Paludibaculum fermentans: one gene and its partner. The protein of the gene in region 2 interacts with the protein of the main gene of each other region in a pairwise test. Links are inferred from orthologs where the notes say so. Each region holds a gene or a part of one and is shown on either strand. Other genes may lie near its edges.

Region 1 (6,882 bases), 2.8 Mb from region 2 along the record:
CCTTCCTCGCGGAGAATCCGCTCCCCCATGCGCTGGGCATGCGGGCTGTCGTCAGCGAGTAGAACGCGAACTGGTGAAGACAAAGGGGGTTACTTCTTTTCCTCGGTGGCCGCCGGAGTCGTCGTCGCGGCGGCCTTCTTCTTGTCCTGCTTCGGAGCCTTCTTAGCCTTCCCCTTCTTCTGGGCCGGCATCTGATGGTTCGTCGGAATCATCTCGTTCGGATTCGCGGCGGCAGGAGCAGCCGCCTGCGGCGTAGTCGGCGTCTGCGCAGCCGCTGGCTGAGTCGCACGGGCATCCGGCTGCGTATCCAGTTGCGAAGTGCCGCCCGTCGGATTCGTGCTGATGGTGATGTCGGTATTGCCGCCGACTGCACCCGCGGGCACCGGCACGCTGGCCGGGATCGAGGGCCGCAGGTTGGTCATGGCGGGCTGGCCCGACTTGGCGGCCATCGTCACGTCAGGATCCTTCGAGAAAGGAGCCCACGCCTTGCTCATCATGCCCTTCTTGGCCTGATTCTCCAACTCGTACTTCATCCGGGCGTAAGCCACCGGATCCGGCTCGGGAATCTCCGCTTCCATCTCCTTGAGCTTGTCCTTGGCTTGATCCGCCATCGGGCTCAGGGGGTAATCGCGGACAATCTTCTGGTACGACGCGATGCTCTTCTGCTTGAAGCGCGGCCCCATGTGGCTGTAGCTGTCGCCCGAGAGCCAAAGTGCCTGGTCCGACCCGCTGTAGAGCGGGTAGTGGTCCGTCACCGTCTGCAGGCGGTTGGCCGCCGCCGGGAACGACCCCTTGTGATGGTAGAACGCGCCCACCCGGAACTCACCCTCGCTCGACACTTCCTGGATGTCGCGCAGCCGCTGCGCCGCTTCCGGCGCGTAGCGCGAATTCGGGAAGTTCGTCAGCAGCGTCCGGCACTCTTCCTCGGCCCGCATCACGTGCGTCGGATCGCGGTCCGGCTTCTCCATCTGTTTGTAGTGGATGTCGCAGACCTTCATCTGCGCTTCGGCCGACTCTTCCAGGGTCGGGTAGAACAGAATGAAGTCCTTGTACTCAGCTTCCGCCTGGGCAAAAGCGTGCGTACCGCCTTCCCTCATCCACGAATCGGCGATCGCCAGCTTGGACTTGGCCAGAAACTCGCTGGTGTCGTACGTATTCATCAACGTGTTCAGGGTCAGGCGGGCCACTTCATAACGGCCCCGCTCAATGTCCTTCACGGCCTTGTCGAACAAAACCTTATCGGGTTGCTCGGTGTCTTTCGTGATCGGGTTTTCGTACTTCTTCCCACGGCAGCCTGCGCCAAACACGGCAAACAGGCAGACGAGTACGGCGGCGATCCATTGCGCCGAGCGGTTCCTGGAGAAGATCATCAGTCGCATCACCTTATTTGCGGGGTTCCGTAGGGAGTCACACCCTGCGGGCCACGGCGTCCATGGCCGCCTGCCGCATGGCAGTAACGGCATGGGCCGGATTCGGAGCGCCAAAAACACTGGAACCGGCAACAACCCAGTCCACTCCTGCTTCGGCGACCCTACCTACATTGTCCACTGAGACACCTCCGTCGATCTCAATGGAAAAACTCAGTCCCAGCCGTTCCCGTTGCTCGCGCAGCGCGCGAACCTTCTCCAGAACGTAGGGGATAAACGATTGCCCCCCAAACCCGGGATTCACACTCATCAGCAGAATGTAGTCCACCAGGGGCAGGACATTCTCCACTGTCACGAGCGGAGTCGCCGGATTCAGCACCACCCCGGCGCGCGCCCCTTCGCTTTGGATCATCCGGATCGTTCTGTCCAGATGTGGGCACGCTTCCTGGTGAACCGATACGCAGTCCGCGCCGGCCGCAACGAACATCGGCGCGTAAGTATCTGCGTCTTCAATCATTAAGTGGACATCAATGGCCAGCTTCGTGCTCTTCCGCAACGACTGCAGCACCGGCACGCCAAACGAAATGTTGGGCACAAAATGCCCGTCCATCACGTCGAAATGCAGAAAATTCACCCCCGCTTCGGTCACCTGGGCGATCTGTTCGCCAAGGCGAGCGAAGTCCGCGGCCAGAAGGGACGGCAGGATTTCGATCATCGGGAGGATCCCTCCATCTTAACCTTTCGTGCGGCAGCCGCGCGCGTTCGAAGTCGTCATTCCTACTCCGGCTGTACCAGGACTGCGGCGAAGAATCCGTCACCCGGATCCCGCCCCGGCAGTCTCTGTACCACGCGTTGGACGCGCGCCGCCGCCACCCGGTTAACCACTTCTTTGTTTTCTTCCGGTTCCAGTGAACAGGTGGAGTAGACCAGGCGCCCACCCGGACGCAGGCACGCTAATGCATTGCGCAGGATACGGATCTGCCGCTCCGCCTGGCGCGTGATCTCTTCCGGAGCCAGCCGCCACCGGATCTCCGGATTCCGCGCCAGCGTCCCCGTCCCCGAACACGGCGCATCCACCAGGATCCTGTCGAACACCCGCCCGAACGGCAGCGCCTTCTCCGCATCCAGTTGAACCCGCGGACATTGCGCCATGAACGCCCTCAGACGCGCCGCGCTGGAATCGCACGCCACCACCTTCACCGGCGTCTCCATGGCCTGCAGCGTCTTGTTGCCCGGAGCCGCGCACAGATCCAGAAATCGTTGACCCTCTTGCAGTTGCAGGTAGGGCACAATCGACTGCGACCCCACGTCCATTACCCGTGAACCCTCCGGCACCGGCCCCTCCAGGGTGTCGCCGGCAACGGTTTCGCCACTCGCGGTACGCAGCCAGGTCTCCGGCTCGTGCAGTCCCGCTTCGGCCACCAGCACAGCCGCCGCGCCGCCCAGGTTCTTGCGCCAGCGCGCCCACAGCCACTCCGGCATGGAGTACCGGACTTCATCCGACGGCCACTCCGCCGGAATCTCCGGCAGCCGCCGCAGCACCGCATTCGCAAAGCCCGCGGCCGACTGCTTCCCCGCCATCTTGACCAGGTCCACACTCTCGCCCACAGCGGCATGCGGCGGAATCTTCGACAGAAAGCGCAGTTGGAACGCGCCCATGCGCAGGGCGCGCACGACGGAAGAGTCCATTTTCGACACCGGCCGCGAGGCGGCTTGGGTGATCAGGTAGTCCAACTGGGCGCGGCGGCGGAGGACGCCAAATACAATCTGAGTGACCAACCCCGCGTCGCGGGCGTCCAGGCGCACAATGCGCTCATCCAACAGATCGGCGGCAAATCCCCCTCTGTCCACCGCGCCAAGGATCTCGAAAGCGATACGGCGCGCAGGGGTCACACTTTATAATAGGGATTTGGAACTCCAGAAAGTCATCCTCCGCAAAGTCGGCGAAGCCATCACCCGGTTCAAGATGATCCGGGAAGGCGACCGCGTGGCCGTCGGCTTCTCCGGCGGCAAAGACTCCCTCACCCTGCTCGAAGCGTTGTTGCTCCTGCGCGACCGCGCTCCCATCAATTTCTCCGTCTGCGCGTTTACCATCGACCAGGGTAAGTTCCTCAAACCCATCGAGCCCTTTCGCGAGTACCTCACCAGCCGCGGCGTCGACTGGACCCTGCGCGTCGACGGCCCCTCCGTGCGCCTGATCACTGAACAGCCCGAGCATGGCTGTGACGTCTGCAGCCGCTTCCGCCGCCGCGCCGTTTACCAGATCGGCCGCGAACTCGACGCCAACGTCATCGCCTTCGGCCACACCGCCGACGATTTCTGCGAATCGTTCCTGCGTAACGCCATGTTCACCGGCCGCATCAGTGCCCTGCCCCCCGTAACTTACTCCAGCAAAAAGGACTTCCGGCTCATCCGCCCGCTCCTCTACGTCACTGAGGACCTCACCCGCGCCTTTGCCGGTGAAACAGGAGCCCCGGTCATTCCCTGCGGCTGTTCGCTGAAAACAGGCACCGTCCGGCGCTCGATTCGTGATATCTTTGCGGACCTGGAGAAAGACTACCCGCACTTAAAGCACACTCTTCTTTCCGCCATGGGAAACATCAATCCCAGCCGTCTGTTAGACCTCCGTTACCTGGACCTGGACAACGCCACCGACGAGGCCGAATCCAGCCTCCTGCCGGTGCTGCAGGACGAAGTATTCACCAAATCGTAACCCTGCACAAGTTGACCCGGCCCCCGCTCCCTCTGAGATAATCTTGTTTCCGCCCCGAACTGTAGATAGGCCTTCCGGCCGACCCTCCCAGGACGGATGAGTTTGCATTGAGGCTGTATGAGGCTTCTTCCTCGCGAAGAAAAATTCTTCCACTACTTTGTTGAACAGGCACGGCTGATCGCACAGGCATCCCAGGTGCTTCGCCAAGCCGCGGAAAAGGGCCCCAGCGCGCTGCGCGAGGCCGAAGTCGCTATTGCTCGCCTGGAACAGAAGGGCGATGAAATCATCCACGAGATCTTCACCCGCCTGAACCAGACGTTCATCACCCCCCTGGATCCCGAGGATATCCACTCCCTCGGCTCCCACATGGACGACGTGCTGGACGGTATCGAAGACTCGGTGCACCGCCTGGTCGCCTACAAGATCGATCCCATCCCGCAGCCCATGATCGAGGTCTGCCGCGTCATCGAGGGCTGCGCCCTCATGCTCGAGAAAGCCTTCGAGGCGCTCAACGCCGAGAAGCCCCTGCTCGACCACTGCATTGAGATCAACAGGCTGGAGGATACCGCGGACCACATCGTGCGCGCCGCCATCGCCGACCTGTTCGATAAGGAGAAGGACCCCTTCTCCCTCATCAAGCAGAAAGAGATTTACGAGTTCCTCGAAATGACCACCGACTACTGCGAAGACGTCGCCGACGCCCTGCAGAACGTCATCGTCAAGAACGGGTAGCACCACGGTGGCGATCGACTCAACTTTGATTCTGGTGACGCTGATCGTGGTGGTCGCCTTGGTGTTCGACTACATCAACGGCTTCCACGATGCCGCCAATTCCGTGGCCACCGTCGTGGCCACCCGCGTTCTTACACCTTTTCAGGCCGTCCTTTGGGCGGCCTTTTTTAATTTCACGGCCGCCATCCCGCTGCTCTTCTGGGACGAAGCCGGCGTCGCCAAAACCGTCGGCCAGGGCATGGTCAAGATGGAAGTCGTCTCCGAGTACGTCCTGCTCGCGGGCCTCATCGGCGCCATCTTCTGGAACCTCTTCACCTGGTACTATGGCATCCCCTCCAGCTCGTCGCACGCCCTCATCGGCGGCTACGCGGGCGCGGCCATGGTGAAGGTTGGACTCACGCAAGGCTTCGGCCACTGCATGGAAGCCATCGTGGTCTCCGGCTGGATCACGACCATGACGTTCATCGTCGTGGCTCCGCTGCTGGGCCTCGTCCTGGGGTACGCCCTCATGGTGGCGATCTACTGGATGTTCCGGCACTCCTCGCCCAAAAAGATGGACCGCTGGTTCCGCCGTCTGCAGTTGGTCTCCTCGGGCCTGTTCAGCTACTCCCACGGCTCCAACGACGCCCAGAAGACCATCGGCATCATCACGGGCGTGCTGCTCACCGCCGGCTACATCAAGACCTTCCACGTGCAGTGGTGGGTCGTCCTCGCCGCCTTCTCGGCCATCGCCCTGGGCACCATGAGCGGCGGCTGGCGCATCGTCCACACCATGGGCGGCAAACTCACCCGCCTGAAGCCCCGTGGCGGCTTCTGCGCGGAAACCGCCGGCGCCATCGCAATCCTGTTCCCCACTTACCTCAAGATCCCGGTGTCCACGACACACGTGATCACGGGCGCCATCGCCGGAGTCGGCTCCATCCAGCGCATGAAAGCGGTGCGCTGGGGCCTGGCCAAGAATATCCTCTGGGCCTGGATCCTCACGCTCCCGCTCTCCGCCGCTGTCGGTGGACTGGCCTTCGCCTTCATCCACATGGTGTCGGGCAAACAGTAACTGCCGTTCCGAAGTCGTAAGTGACGGGCTGGGCCCGTCCTTACGGCAGCGTCTCCGCCAGAATCTTCTCCGTCTGCGACGCCCGGAACTCATCCAGCTTCGCCGCCAGTCCGGCATCGGCCAGCCCCAGCGTCGCCACAGCAAACAGCGCCGCATTGATCGCCCCGGCCTTGCCGATCGCAAACGTCGCCACGGGAATACCGCCCGGCATCTGCACAGTGGACAGCAGCGAATCCAGGCCGTCCAAAGCCCAGCCCTTCATCGGAACGCCCAGCACCGGCAGAGGAGTGTGCGCCGCCACGACGCCCGCCAGGTGGGCCGCTCCGCCCGCCGCCGCGATAATAATCTTCACGCCGCGTTCCTTCGCGGTGCGTGCAAACTCGGTCGCCGCCTCCGGAGTCCGGTGCGCCGAACAGACCCGCTTATCGTGCGCGATCCCAAACTGCGCCAGCGTATCGCAGGCGTGCTTCATCGTCTCCCAGTCGGACTTACTGCCCATAATTACGGATACAAGTGGAGTGCTGCTCATAGTGGTGTCTTGGTTGTGGTCAGGAACGAGGTGGGGGCGCGAGGCCCTCTTCTCTAGTATCCGATAGCTTTGCGCCGCGCGCAGCCCACAAATGAGTCAGGAACAATCCCGCCCGCACCTGGTGTCTATCCAGGCATCATGGCCTTCACCAACAGCAGTGCCCGCGGAGCTGAACTGAATGTCACGCCCCTCATCGACATCCTGCTCGTGCTCCTGATCATCTTCATGGTGATCACACCGCCCAAAACCCTGGGCCTCTCCGCCGCCCTGCCGCAGCCCGGTGGCGACCCGCCCACCAACAGCCCGGCCGACCGCTCCGTCGTCATCCAGCTCGATGGCGATTCCAACCTGCGCATCAACACCGAACCCATCCGCCTACCCGACCTCGGAGCCCGCCTCCTCGACATCTTCAAGACCCGAGCCGAGCGTGTCGTCTTCGTCCAGGCCAGAGCCGACACCGAGTTCCAGTACGTCGCCCAGGTCGTGG
Region 2 (6,762 bases):
ACCTGCGGCGTGCGTGCGCGTCATACCGTCGAAACTCGTCCGCTCCTGCTCGGGTACAAATCCGGAAATAGGCGATCCAGCCCTGGAAATATTTGTTCAGTCCTTCCATGCAGGCCCGCAGCGAGCTACCCCAGCGCCTTGGAGTCAACTCCAAGATCCTAGCGTTGAGCTTCGCCTTCGTCTTGGCCGATATCAGCACCTCGACATTCGGGCCCCCGTCCGTCCCAAACCGAAAACCCAGGAAATGAACCTTCTCCGGTTGAGTCACAGAACTCTTCGCCTCGTTGATCTGAAGCCGCAACCGGTTCTCCAGATACCGACGCGTCGAAGCCATGACCCTTTCTCCGGCTCGTTGGCTCCGCACGAAGATATTGCAGTCATCGGCGTAGCGCACAAACCGGAGCCCACGGCGCTCCAACTCCCAGTCCCATTCGTCCAGGACGATGTTGGACAGTAGTGGAGATAGAGGACCCCCTTGCGGAGTGCCCTCCTCCGTGGAAACCTTTGTGCCGTCCGGCAACACCACCTTCGCTTTCAGCATCCGCCGCACCAGGTTGAGAATCCGGACGTCGCCCACCTGCTGCCCCAAACGGTTGAGCAAGCGTTGATGATGGACTCGATCGAAAAATTTCGATAAATCCAAATCGACCACGACCCGGTACCCTTCCCCCAAATACTGCTTCGCCTCTGCAATGGCGGTGTGAGCACCCCGCTTCGCGCGGAATCCGTGACTGCTGTGATGAAACCGTGGCTCGAAGATCGGCTCCAGAACCTGGAGTACGGCCTGTTGAACCCACCGGTCCACCACATTCGGAATACCCAAGCCGCGCTCGCCTCCGCCCGGTTTCGGGATCCATACCCGTCGGATATCACCCGGTCGATACGTTCCGTCGAGAAGAGACTTCTGCAACTCAGGCAGCAGAGCCGGGGCCTCATCGACCACCTGCTCCACACTCCGCCCGTCTACGCCGGGCGCACCCTTGTTTCGCAACACATTCAGCAACGCCTGCGCCAGATTGCTCGCCGACGCCACCGCCTCCATCAGCCGCCCTTCGGCGGCCGTGCAAGTGGCAGGTTCCATCCGGCCGCTACCCTTCGCTGTGTGCACCAAGAATCGCTTCCCATAGGACTCGTCCTGCGGGCCGCGAGCCTTGTCCCCTTGCGGGCTATCGGCGAACACGAAGGCCAACTGCCGTTGTTCTGCGCTTTTCAATCCATCTCCCCCTTGGCTCTACTGGCTTTCACCAGCTTCATCGCTACTACGAGGAGATCCGACTTCTCCCTGGGCATCGGACGGTCGTTCTCAATACCTTCCGCCCTACCGCTTTCGCGGTCCCAAAGAGATCTCTTGGAGTAAGAACAATCAATGTCCTGCCGCTCCCATCCCCCACACCGTCCTGACACCGGTTGAATATAGGGCGTCGCGTTTCCGAGCACGCTTGCCTCCACCAGGCCGGCCTCACGGGGCTTCACTTTCGTTTGGTGCTGCAGTTCGCCTCCGACTTCTTCCCCACGCGCCCTCGCGGTGCCGCGCAGTTGCCCTTGGCTCACAGTTGCCTCCAACAGGCCCTGTAGGGGACTTGCACCCCCAATCGATCGTTCATGTCCAACACACTCGGTCGCCCTTCGGGCTCCCTCCGAGCCCCCCGGGACCGCTTGCTTGTTGCTGGACATGCTGACTCTCCTTCCTTCAAATCAGTGTCCAAGAAAATCGCGGGGCGGGAGAACTTCAGACTGGCTTCGCTTGGCCGGGTCACGCAAAAGATCACAATCGCCCACTTGCCGTCATCGCTGGCGGCACACATGGGCAACTGGATTTCCTAGCCCGGCGATCCCAACGGGCCCCCTTCGTTTGCGATCCAGTAGAGTCCAGGTCATTGCTTCCCGTGACGGTCACCTGCAGACTGATGCTCGCGTTCAAGTACATTGGGCGGGTCGTCGTGTTCTATTTTCAGAACAATTTTCATTTCAGGGTGGGCCAGTTGGCATTCACTCGCCATTTCCGCTCATTACGTTAGGAGAAGTTGTTCCGTTTACGGAACGCCTTTGTTGTTGTGGACACTCCAAGAATAGGGATGAACCGAGAACTCCATGATCCGCCTCCGGCTTCGCCGAGGGTAATGCTGGAGCAGCGCTAGCAGGTGGTTGGAGCCAGCCGGCGTTGGGTTGGTGGAGGTTTTCGTTGGGATTGCGGCGGGCCCCCGGCTTCGCCGAGGGTAATGCTGGAGCAGCGCTAGCAGGTGGTTGGAGCCAGCCGGCGTTGGGTTGGTGGAGGTTTTCGTTGGGATTGCGGCGGGCCCCCGGCTTCGCCGAGGGTAATGCTGGAGCAGCGCTAGCAGGTGGTTGGAGCCAGCCGGCGTTGGGTTGGTGGAGGCTTTCGTTGGGATTGCGGCGGGCCTCCGGCAATGCCGGAGGGAATGCTGGGGCGGGTTTTCGTTTGAGTTGCGGGTTTTGGTGAGTTGGGACGGTTGGGGTGGGCTGAGAGAGTGGACCGGTGGAGACCCCTCCCTGACGGTCGGGGTTCGTTGTTGCGATTGAGGCGGTGGTCCCCACGCAGGGGGACCGGCGATGACGGGCCGGGAGTGGGGCTCCCGTGGCACGCTCCGTTGAAGACGCCCTGGCTAGCCCGTCGCTATCTCCGGGACTGGCGTTTGGGTCGCCGCTTCGTCTCGTTTAGCGGCGCGCAGGGCCATGAGGGACTCCTTTCCAGTTGCGGTTCGCATCTATCGTCCCTGAACGGAGAAGCGGGCTGGGGACCGTTGTGCCTGTTACGACCCGGTGACAGCCGCGGGAGAGTCATAAGGAAGGCAGTCTGCCGCCCAAGATGTGCGAAAATAAGGGAGTCAGCCCTCTGATTCCAATCCCTTGAGAGAAGACATCCTTATGACCGAAATCGTAGATATCGTCGCACGTGAGATTCTGGATTCCCGCGGCAATCCGACCGTTGAAGCAGACGTTTACCTTTCCAGCGGCAGCATGGGCCGCGCGGCCGTCCCGTCGGGCGCGTCCACGGGCGAAAACGAAGCCTGCGAACTGCGCGATGGCGACAAGTCGCGGTACCTGGGCAAGGGTACGCTGAATGCCGTCCACAACATCGGCGAAGAGATCCTGCCCGCAGTGCTCGGCATGGATGCCGGCCGCCAGCAGGACCTCGATGCCAAGATGATCGAGGTGGATGGCACCCCGAACAAGAGCCGTCTGGGCGCTAACGCCATTCTGGCTGTGTCGATGGCCGCCGCCCGCGCCGCCGCCGACGCCTACGGCCTGCCCCTTTACCGTTACCTGGGCGGCGTAAACGCCCGCACGCTCCCCGTGCCGAACATGAACATCATCAATGGCGGCGCGCACGCTGACAACAGCGTCGACTTCCAGGAGTTCATGATCAGCCCCCACGGCGCCGACACCTTCTCGAACGCCATCCGCATGGGCGCCGAAGTGTTCCACACGCTGAAGGGCGTGCTGAAGAAGCGCGGCTACTCCACGGCGGTCGGTGACGAAGGCGGCTTTGCGCCGAACCTGAAGTCGAACGACGAAGCGGTGGAAGTGATCCTGGAAGCCATCGAGAAGGCCGGCTATAAGCCCGGCGAGCAGATCTCGATCTCCCTCGACCCCGCGTCCAGCGAATTCTACGATCGCGAGAAGGCGAAGTATGTCTTCAAGAAGAGCGACAAGCGCGAACTGTCCAGCGACGAAATGATCGCCTTCTGGGCCAACTGGGTTGCCCAGTACCCGATCCTCTCGATCGAAGACGGCATGGCCGAATTCGATTGGGACGGCTGGAAGAAGATCACCGATCAGCTCGGTTCGAAGATCCAGCTGGTGGGCGACGATCTGTTCGTCACCAACCCCGAGATCCTGGCCAAGGGCATTGCCACCGGCACCGCCAATTCGATCCTGATCAAGGTGAACCAGATCGGCACGCTCAGCGAGACCCTGGATGCGATGGAGATGGCGTTCAAGGCGCACTACACCTGCATGACCTCGCACCGCTCGGGCGAAACCGAAGACTCCTTCATCGCCGACCTCGCCGTCGCCACCGGCTGCGGCCAGATCAAGACCGGTTCCGCCAGCCGTACCGACCGTATGGCGAAGTACAACCAACTGCTCCGGATTGAGCAGGAGCTGGGCGCCACCGCCCGCTACGCCGGTCGCAAGGCGTTCAACCAGTAAGGATCCAGCATGTATAAACTCGTCCTCATCCGCCACGGCGAAAGCACGTGGAATAAGGAGAACCGCTTCACGGGCTGGACGGACGTCGATCTCAGCGAGAAGGGCGTTCTGGAGGCCGTGGAAGCGGGTCAGGTACTGGCCAAGGAAGGCTTCCAGTTCGATCTGGCGTACACGTCGGTGCTGAAGCGTGCGATCAAGACGCTGAACACCGTGCTGGACCAGATGGACCAGTTGTGGATCCCGGTGGAACGCTCGTGGCGGCTGAATGAGCGCCACTACGGCGGCCTGCAGGGCCTCAACAAGTCGGAGACGGCGGACAAGTATGGCGAGGCCCAGGTCAAAATCTGGCGCCGCAGCTACGACGTTCCTCCGCCGGCCCTGACGGCCGACGACGAACGGTTCCCGGGCCGCGACCGCCGCTATGCGGATGTCGCTGCGGCCGACCTGCCTCTCACCGAATGCCTCAAGGACACCGTCGCCCGGTTCCTGCCGCTGTGGCACGAATCCATCGCGCCGGCCGTCAAGAGCGGCAAGCGAGTAGTCATCGGCGCCCACGGCAACAGCCTGCGGGCCCTGGTGAAGTACCTGGACAACGTCAGTGAAGCCGACATCCTCGAGCTCAACATTCCGACGGCCATGCCGCTGGTCTATGAGCTGGATGCCGACCTGAAGCCCATCAAGTCTTACTATCTCGGCGATCCCGAGAAGGTAAAGGCAGCCATGGACGCAGTCGCCAAGCAGGGCCAGAAGAAGGCCTGACCGGCGGTTCCATTCGAGTGCGAAAAAAGCGGGTCCGGTTCCCTCAGTGGAGCCGGACCCGCTTTTCCGTTCCAGGCAGCCGTTCCCTGTCTACTTCGTTGAAGAGATCCCTGTTTCAGACCCTGCCGGCGAGATCGGTCACTTGCGCAACGCCCTGGACCGCGGAGGCCAGTTTAGCCGGCCCCTCCGCCAGGGGCGGAGCAACACCCGTGCCTTCCGGGCGTGCGGCGACTATCCGTTCTCCTGCCGAGCGGATGAGTTCATTGGTCATCTCGGGCGTCTGGCACTGTCCCCAAAGATGCAGGGTGCGGCGCAACTCCTCGAACGCGATGGGTTTGCTCAGATAGTCGTTCATGCCCGCCGCCAGGCAGGCGGTTCTATCTTCATTGGTCGCGGCGGCGGTCAGCGCCACCACGGGCACGCAGGATTGAGCGGAAGGCATCTTCCTGATTCTTCTGGTCGCTTCCAGGCCGTCCACCGACGGCATGTGCACATCCATCAAGACGATGTCGTATGAGTTTGCCTCCACCCGGCTCACCGCGGCCCTGCCGTCACTGGCGAAATCAGCGTGGCACCCCAGCTTCTGCAGCATCCGCAGGATGACCATCTGATTCACCATGTTGTCTTCGGCCACGAGGATCTTCAGTGCTTTGAGGTGGCCGCTGTCGTCCGGTTGTACCGGTTTCCTGGCCGCCTCAGCGATCCCGACGGAGATGGTGAACTCGAAGGTCGCACCTTCTCCAGGCCGGCTCTCCACATGGATCTCCCCGCCCATCATCTCGACGAGACTCTTGGAGATAGCCAGGCCCAGCCCAGTACCGCCATAGCACCGGCTGATGGAGGCATCCACCTGGCTGAAAGAGTGGAACAGGCGATCCAGCCGGTCCTCGGCGATCCCGATGCCCGTGTCCTTCACGGTAACGCGGATCAACTGCCGGCCCTCCATCGGCCCCGGACCCTCCAGAACAGCCTCCATCCGGATTGAGCCGCTGTGTGTGAACTTCACCGCGTTGCTCATCAGATTGGCCGTGACCTGGCGCAACCTTGTCGCATCGCCCAACACGACCGCCGGCAGCGATTCATCCAGGCGCAGTGAGTATTTGAGATTCTTCTCCTCGGCGCCTTTGCGGAACAGTTCAAAGCTCCAATCCAGGCAACCCCGGATGTCGAAGGGCTCCTCCTCCAGTTCCAGCCGCCCGGACTCGATCTTGCTGAAGTCGAGCACATCGTCGAGTACGCGCCGCAGCACCTCGCCCGAGGTGCGAATGAGTCCCATCATCGGGCGCAGATCGTCGGCATTGGGCTCTTCCTCCAGCAGGAAACTCAGCCCCAGAATGCCGTTGAGCGGGGTACGGATTTCGTGGCTCATGTTGGCCAGGAACTCGCTTTTGGCCCTGGCGGCCGCATCGGCGCCCTGGCGCGCCCGTACCAGTTCCTCCTCCATCCTTTTGCGTTCGCTGATGTCGAGCACGAAGCACAGCGAGTAGCCCACGCCCGCAATGACAACCCGCCTCGCCCACAGCAAGCCCGTTCGATGGCCCAGAAGAGGATTGATGTAAGTCAGCTCACGCGAGTCGATATCGCGCCCTTCGGCCAACTTTGCGCGGATATCCTCGTATTCCGCGGGATCCTTCAACCACTCGAGATCCATCGCGCGCCGGCCAATGAAGCGCGACTTCCCAATGCCGACCAGCTCCTCCATGGCGCGGTTCACATCCACGTAGCAGCCTGATAGGTCGGATAGCGTGATGCCGATCGGACTGGATTCGAAGACCGTGCGAAAAGCCACTTCAGCCGCGGCTTTTTCCTCCAGCTGACGCTGGATGCGATCGT

Evidence for each region.
Region 1: the proteins of eno (region 2) and rpe interact in binary tests that used the Escherichia coli proteins (3 or more experiments, as listed by UniProt). The link is inferred for Paludibaculum fermentans from one-to-one orthologs.

What each region holds. Positions count from the first base shown.
Region 1 is NZ_CP063849.1:4,435,064-4,441,945, forward strand. What follows is about bases 246-3,225. They hold rpe (ribulose-phosphate 3-epimerase), read right to left. Parts: upstream 2,083-3,225; coding sequence 1,408-2,082; downstream 246-1,407. Other genes in these bases: bamD (outer membrane protein assembly factor BamD), read right to left, coding at 246-1,370; IRI77_RS17415 (transcription antitermination factor NusB), read right to left, coding at 2,145-3,225. Outside these bases: IRI77_RS17400 (response regulator), read right to left, coding at 1-83; more of bamD, read right to left, coding at 90-245; more of IRI77_RS17415, read right to left, coding at 3,226-3,260; IRI77_RS17420 (ATP-binding protein), read left to right, coding at 3,277-4,080; IRI77_RS17425 (DUF47 domain-containing protein), read left to right, coding at 4,198-4,812; IRI77_RS17430 (inorganic phosphate transporter), read left to right, coding at 4,820-5,866; purE (5-(carboxyamino)imidazole ribonucleotide mutase), read right to left, coding at 5,907-6,365; IRI77_RS17440 (ExbD/TolR family protein), read left to right, coding at 6,534-6,882. UniProt on the Escherichia coli protein: Catalyzes the reversible epimerization of D-ribulose 5-phosphate to D-xylulose 5-phosphate.
Region 2 is NZ_CP063849.1:1,649,681-1,656,442, forward strand. What follows is about bases 2,167-5,026. They hold eno (phosphopyruvate hydratase), read left to right. Parts: upstream 2,167-2,883; coding sequence 2,884-4,170; downstream 4,171-5,026. Other genes in these bases: gpmA (2,3-diphosphoglycerate-dependent phosphoglycerate mutase), read left to right, coding at 4,180-4,929. Outside these bases: ltrA (group II intron reverse transcriptase/maturase), read right to left, coding at 1-1,213; IRI77_RS06530 (hybrid sensor histidine kinase/response regulator), read right to left, coding at 5,045-6,762. UniProt on the Escherichia coli protein: Catalyzes the reversible conversion of 2-phosphoglycerate (2-PG) into phosphoenolpyruvate (PEP). It is essential for the degradation of carbohydrates via glycolysis.